2 regions of the Pseudochrobactrum algeriensis genome follow, and region 2 is predicted to be linked to the other one. Evidence: predicted binding sites of a transcription regulator. Region 2 holds the regulator's gene; the other holds the start of a gene.
The links. Region 2 encodes PhoB, which activates phosphate uptake and scavenging genes when phosphate is short. Its sites were predicted from a motif close to TGTCATNNANCTGTCAT; they were not measured.
Positions count from the first base shown of each region.

Region 1 (3,424 bases), 220 kb from region 2:
GCAGCTTTTCGACAATCTGCCGCAAATGGTCGATATGTGCCGCGCGATCCTCTCGCCGGATGCCCTCAGCGTTGTGCTGACCGCCTATTCGATCCGTGCCTCGTTCTTTGCCATTCACGAGCTGATGCGCGACCGCTTTACCGGACGCGACGGCGTGATTGAATCGGGCGAGCTCATCCTGCGTGAACGCTCAGCCGAGCGCGCGCTTTCCACCTCTATGTTCTCCCGCTGGATTGCCAATTCATGACTAAAGACAATGATTTTTCCCGCAAAGATGCCCCACGCACCGGTAGCGTTAAAGAAGTTACCAGCCTGACCAATCCGATCGTCAAAGACCTGCGTGCTTTGTCGATGAAGAAATTCCGCGACCAGCAGGGCGTGTTTCTGGCGGAAGGTCTGAAACTGGTCATCGACGCGATTGAGCAGGGCTGGCGCATCCGCACTCTGGTGTTTTCCAAAGCCGGTAAAGGCAATCCGCTGGTGGAGAAAGTTGCAGCCCGTACCAAAGCCGGTGGCGGTCTGGTGCTGGAAGCTTCAGAAAAAGTGATTGCGGCAATCACCCGCAAAGACAATCCGCAAATGGTCGCCGGTGTTTTTGACCAGCGTTTTGAACCGCTGGAAAGACTGCGTCCGCAAGGCAATGACACCTATATCGCGCTTGACCGCGTGCGTGATCCGGGCAATCTCGGTACCATTATCCGCACCGCTGATGCGGTAGGCGCCAAAGGTATTATCCTGATCGGCGACTGCACTGATCCTTATTCTATGGAAACCGTGCGCGCGACAATGGGCTCAGTTTTTGCCGTGCCGCTTTACCGTGCCAAGCACGACGAATTCATCAACTGGCGCAAATCCTATAAGGGCGTGCTGGTGGGAACGCATCTCAAAGGTGCCGTCGACTACCGCACTATTCCCTATAATAAGCAGCCGGTTATGCTGATGATGGGCAATGAGCAGCAGGGATTGCCTGACGATCTTGCTGCAATTTGCTCGCATTTAGCACGTATCCCTCAAATTGGCCGTGCGGATTCGCTTAATCTTGCTATTGCCACCGGTGTCATGCTCTACGAAATCCGCCGTGACGCTCTGGTTCTGGATGATCGCTAAACTAAGACACGCAGGAGTTTAAGCCCCTATGTCCCAACGTGCCACTCTCTGGTCTGTTCTGATTATCGTTTTCGCTGTCACCTCAGACCAGTATATCAAATTTCTGGTTGAGAGCGGCATGGACTATAATCAGCAGATTGATCTGCTGCCGTTTCTGGCGCTTTACCGCACCCATAATGAAGGCATCGCTTTCTCCATGCTGTCGTGGCTGCATGACGGCGGCCTGATAGCCATGACCGTTGCTGTCATCGGTTTCGTCTCCTATCTGTGGTGGACAACTGCACCGGAACGGGTGATCAGCCGTATCGGCTTTGCGCTGATTATTGGTGGTGCATTGGGCAATCTCATCGACCGCAGCCTGCTCGGCTATGTGGTAGATTATATCCTGTTCCATCTGCCTAGCTGGTCATTTGCGGTCTTCAATATGGCCGACGTTTACATCTCTACCGGTGCCGGTCTGATTATCCTCGACGAACTGGTGCAATGGAAGAAGTCCCGCTCTGCGGGGTGAGAGGAAAAAAGTCCCGCTCTGCGGGCTGCCCCCCCAAAAAATCTTCACCAAATACGGTCATTTCCCTGACAAAATCTCCGGCAAATCAATTTAAACGGATTTGCCGGCGGCTTTTTCACATGCTGCTGTTCTTCCTACCTGTCAGTTTCAACGGCCTGACAAGACAATCTAAAAGGCATATGTCACATGCCTGACGCAGACATCCTCTATAAATACCGCAACTCAGAAACGTGGCTAAGCAGACAAAATACTTGCGGACAGCACTGAGACAGTTGAATCCGGCGGAGGATATATCTTGCCACAGGCTCTTGGAATTTTTTCACAAACCGCGCATGATGCACGCATGAAGCAAACACCTCCAGATACGCTTGAAATAGGCGCCATTTTAGCTGATGCCGGTTTTTCTTCACTGACCGGCCAGATACTGGGGCGTATGGGCAGTCTTATTGTGCGGATTGCGGATAATCCGGACACAATCCGTATTGCGCAAAAACTGCGTTACGATGTTTTTTACACCGAGCTCGGTGCGCAAAAATCTCAGAATACCATTCTCGAAGAACGCGACAGCGACCATTATGATGCGATTTGCGATCATCTGGTGGTTTATGACACATCAATCTCCGGCGGTGAGGCAGAGCAGCTTGTCGGCACATACCGCCTGATGCGCAGCGACATGCTCGCGGCAGGTCATACATTCTATTCTGCCGGTGAATATGAAATCACCAAACTGCTTGAACGCAAGCCCGGCCTGCAATTTCTTGAACTCGGCCGCTCCTGCGTGAAGCCGGAATACCGCTCCAAGCGTACGGTTGAATTGCTGTGGCAGGGCATCTGGTCCTATTGCCGTCAGCACAGGATTGAAGTGATGTTCGGCTGCGCCTCATTCCACGGTACGGTGCCGGAAGCCCATGCACTGCCGCTGTCTTTCCTGCATCATAATTGCCGCGCTGATGCGGAATGGGATGTCCGTGCGCTTGAGCAGCATTACCGCTCAATGGATATTGTTCCGCAAGAAGCCATCAATCCGAAAGTGGCATTGTTCTCCATGCCGCCGCTGATCAAAGGTTATCTGCGCCTCGGCGCGATGATCGGTGACGGTGCAGTGGTTGACCATCAGTTCGGCACTACGGACGTGCTGATTGTTCTGCCGGTAGAGCGTATTTCCAGTCGCTACATCAATTATTACGGCGCTGAAGCTGACCGTTTTGTATGATGTGATGAAAACAAAAAGACCGGCAATATACCGGTCTTTTTTATGTCTAATGCGATAAGATATTTATGACATATCCGAGCGGGTCGCGAACATAAAAACGCTGCACGCCCCACGGCTCCTCCGTGAGCGGATAGATGATCTCAAATCCTGCAGCCTGTGCGCGATGATAGACTTCATCCAGATTATCGACCTCAATGGAAAGACGGGGCACATCCGTTCCGCCGCCGCCCTCTGTCGCTAAACTGAGCTGTTGGACAGGTCTGTTTTCTGCGGTCGCTGCGGCAGCCAGCGTTACGATCCAACCGTGATCCATAACCACATCCAACCCCAGCAGTTCCTCATAAAAGACCCGCGCAGCCTGAAGATCAGAACCTGCCAGATTAGCTACGATCCTCAGAACTGCCATGTAAATTCTCCTGTCAGAATTTAACTTTTAACCGACAATTGCTTCAGGCGGTACAAGGCTTCCAGTGCCTCGCGCGGTGTCAGATCATCAGGATTAATTTCCTGTACTGCATTCAGTAATGCACTATCCTGCGCCGGTTTTGCCACTTCACGCGGCTTGGCAACGACAGCAAAGAGCGGCAGATCAT
Region 1 is NZ_CP075361.1:162,906-166,329, reverse strand. It holds gene KHQ09_RS02915 (RsmD family RNA methyltransferase) at 1-247, shown strand, start outside; gene KHQ09_RS02910 (TrmH family RNA methyltransferase) at 244-1,107, shown strand; gene lspA (signal peptidase II) at 1,136-1,618, shown strand; gene olsB (l-ornithine N(alpha)-acyltransferase) at 1,962-2,831, shown strand; gene KHQ09_RS02895 (VOC family protein) at 2,878-3,237, opposite strand; gene mutS (DNA mismatch repair protein MutS) at 3,258-3,424, opposite strand, start outside.
Region 1: olsB (l-ornithine N(alpha)-acyltransferase) is a predicted target of PhoB. The motif match lies at 1,799-1,815, and genes of this name have one in related genera.

Region 2 (3,424 bases):
TCTGGTAGAGGTCGGTGACACGGATATGATGTTCACCACGCCGAAAGAAAAACGTACGCAGGATTATATTACCGGTCGTTTCGGCTGATCGAGCTTACGCGTAAAAACAAACAAGATAGAGCATTTTCTATGAGGCAATATAAGCCGGAAATGCTCTGGAGTTTTACAGACTGCTTTGGCAGTGCCACAGGATAAGGAAATTTCCATGCCGTCACAGCATACGGTTACGTCCTATGATGAAGAACTGAAGTTTCTCGCCCGTAAAATCGCCGAAATGGGCGGTCATGCGGAGCGTATGGTGGAACAGTCCATCAAGGCGATTGTTACTGCCGATAATGCGCTGGCACAGCGGGTCATTTCCGAGGATCTGATCCTTGATGCAGGCGAACGTGAAATTGATGACAAGGCGATTATGATTATCGCCAAGCGTCAGCCGATGGCTGTGGATCTGCGCGAAATTATCGGCGCGATCCGTATCTCAGCGGATCTGGAACGCGTTGGCGATATGGGCAAAAACATTGCCAAGCGTGTTGTTGCCGTTTCGGAAACACGTCAGTCGGTGAAGCTTTATCGCGGTCTAGAAACACTGGCAGAGCTTGCCCGCACCCAGCTAAAAGATGTGCTGGACGCCTATGCAACGCGTTCTGTGACCCAGATCAATATTGTCCGCGACCGCGATGATGAAATTGATGCGATGTACACATCGCTGTTCCGCGAACTTCTGACTTATATGATGGAAGATCCGCGCAATATTACGGCCTGTACGCATCTTCTGTTCTGCGCCAAGAATATTGAGCGTATCGGCGATCATGCCACCAATATTGCCGAGACGGTCTATTATATTGTCACCGGTAATCAGATGCCGCCGGATCGTCCGAAAGATGATCTGAGCCATGACGTCGTTCTCGACGAATTGCATAAAAACTAAGCTGCTCTAACCGGCAGCCGATATGCAGGGCATTCAGCCCTGCCTGTCAGAATAAACGTCATGCATTCCGGCTGTGCCGGAATGCAAATGCCCCCTTATGTCTAAACGAATAGTGGATACGCAATGTCACACACGCCAAGAATAGCGGTTGTTGAAGACGAAGAAGCCATCAGCGAATTGCTGCGCTATAATCTTGAGGCTGAAGGCTATCAGGTCGATACGATCCTGCGTGGCGATGAAGCCGAAATTTATTTACGCGAAAACGTCCCTGATCTTTTGGTTCTCGACTGGATGCTGCCTGGTGTTTCCGGCATCGAACTTTGCCGCCGTCTGCGTCAGCGTGCAGAGACAGAGCGTCTGCCGATTATCATGCTGACAGCACGCGGTGAGGAATCCGAGCGTGTGCGCGGTCTGGCCGTTGGCGCGGATGATTATGTTGTCAAACCATTCTCCACACCGGAACTGCTGGCACGTATCAAGGCGATGCTGCGCCGCGCCAATCCGAGTGTGCTTTCCCATGTGCTGAAAGTCGGCGAGATTGTTCTCGACCGTCAGCAGCACCGCGTTTACCGCAAGGAACGCGAAATCAAACTCGGGCCGACAGAGTTTCGTCTGCTTGAATATTTTATGATGGCACCGGGGCGTGTTTTCTCGCGCACGCAATTGCTGGATGGTATCTGGGGGCGGGATATTTACGTCGATGACCGCACGGTGGATGTGCATATCGGCCGTCTGCGCAAGGCGATCAATACCGGTCGTGAAGTGGATCCGATTCGCACCGTTCGCGGTGCCGGTTATGCTTTCGGCTGATAACCTGCCGGATATTTGTGAAAAATACTGAACCGGTGTGAAGAAAATTCACGCCGGTTTTTATATTTCTGATTCTGCGGAAAGCCGTGTCTGCAAAGGCTATAGCGTCATAAAAGCAAATTGCCTTCACAAAATATCAGTTATTTGTAACGCGCTGTAATGAATTATGACTAACGCAACAGGGCGGTCAATTGCATGATGCGCCCGTGTCTGAGGCGCTATCAGGTTGTGAAATAAGGCAATATCGTACCGGAATTGCTGCAAAGCCATAATCCGGCAAGCTGCTTCATTTCACTAGGTTAGTGAAGTCTTTACGTAATCTTGCGTATTTTAGTAATCACTCAAAAGAATGCGTTAACAGAGCGTTAACTAATAAGGCGCATTTTCTTGGGGTAAATTTTAACCGGTTGTCGCTAACCGGAACACGAATATAAATCGGGCCTTGCGCCTTTATTTAGCCCTAATAGCCCCCGAATTTCCCGGGGCTCGCGCACAGGATCTCTGTGTGACCCGGGTGTACGGGAAATTATTGATAAGGATGAACCGTTGAAACGCTCTTATTTAGCGAAAACACTGTTTATCGGTGCTCTGGTTGCCACGCCGTTTATCCTTGCTGGCTGCACCACGACTTCGACCGGTTCCAAATCTGCCAAGGCTGCACAGTCTGCCAAGGAATCCGGTGTGACCGTCCGTAATGGCAAAAAGACCTACACATACACTTCCAGAGACCGCGAATGCCTTGAGCGCGCAATGTTCTTTGAATCTGCCCGCTCCAGTCGTGATGGCCTTGTTGCAGTCGGCACGGTGGTGATGAATCGTCTGGTCTCGGAAAAATATCCGGAAACCATTTGCGGCGTTGTCGGACAGAAAAACCAGTTTGCACCGGGCGTTATGACCCGTGCCATGAATTCCAAAGCTTTGCCGGATGTAAAAGAAGCGGCGGATTCCGTGCTGAAAGGCGAACGCCATCCGAAGCTGAAGAATGCAATGTTCTTCCATACGGCCGGCCTGAAATTCCCGTATAGAAATATGCATTATGTGTTGGTTGCCGGTGGCAATTCTTTCTACGAAAAGCGCCGCAGAGACGGTACGCTGGAATCGCCGCTGCCTGAAACCCCGTATAATCTGGCGGCTGCCTATGAACCAAGAAACCAGTCCATGCCGGATAGCATTTATGATGTAACGGATACGGCTAAGGCCGGTAAAGGTGACCGTCTGCCTGTCGTTGCTCCGGTGATGGTGGCATCTGCCGGACAGGATGTGCAGGCTGCACAACCGGCTGCAGCGGAAGTACCGGTGCAGCTTGCCTATCATGCACCGGCTGTAAATACGCCGGTTCCGGCGCAGCTGCCGTTTGAAACCAAACCGGTTGCAGCCTCCGCAACGCAGAATACTTTTGCAGCAGGTGCGGAAGATATGAACAAGCAAAAAGTTGATGCGATCGGCGCATTGTTGCTGACGCAGGATCGCCCTGAACCGGCAAGCTGATCCCGTATCTTGTTATCAACTGAAATGAAAAAGCCCGCGCGAAGCGGGCTTTTATTTATGGAGATGAAGATCAGCGCGGCACCACCACCGGCTGGTAAATAACCATCGGTGTGGAGAATTGCGGCCGTTCATTCTGCCATGCGCGGATATCGGCGCGACGGTCGAGATGGATTTGCAGCAGGCAATTGGCCATGGCTT
Region 2 is NZ_CP075361.1:3,380,710-3,384,133, forward strand. It holds gene pstB (phosphate ABC transporter ATP-binding protein PstB) at 1-88, shown strand, start outside; gene phoU (phosphate signaling complex protein PhoU) at 206-928, shown strand; gene phoB (phosphate regulon transcriptional regulator PhoB) at 1,052-1,738, shown strand; gene KHQ09_RS17790 (cell wall hydrolase) at 2,285-3,226, shown strand; gene KHQ09_RS17795 (hypothetical protein) at 3,297-3,424, opposite strand, start outside.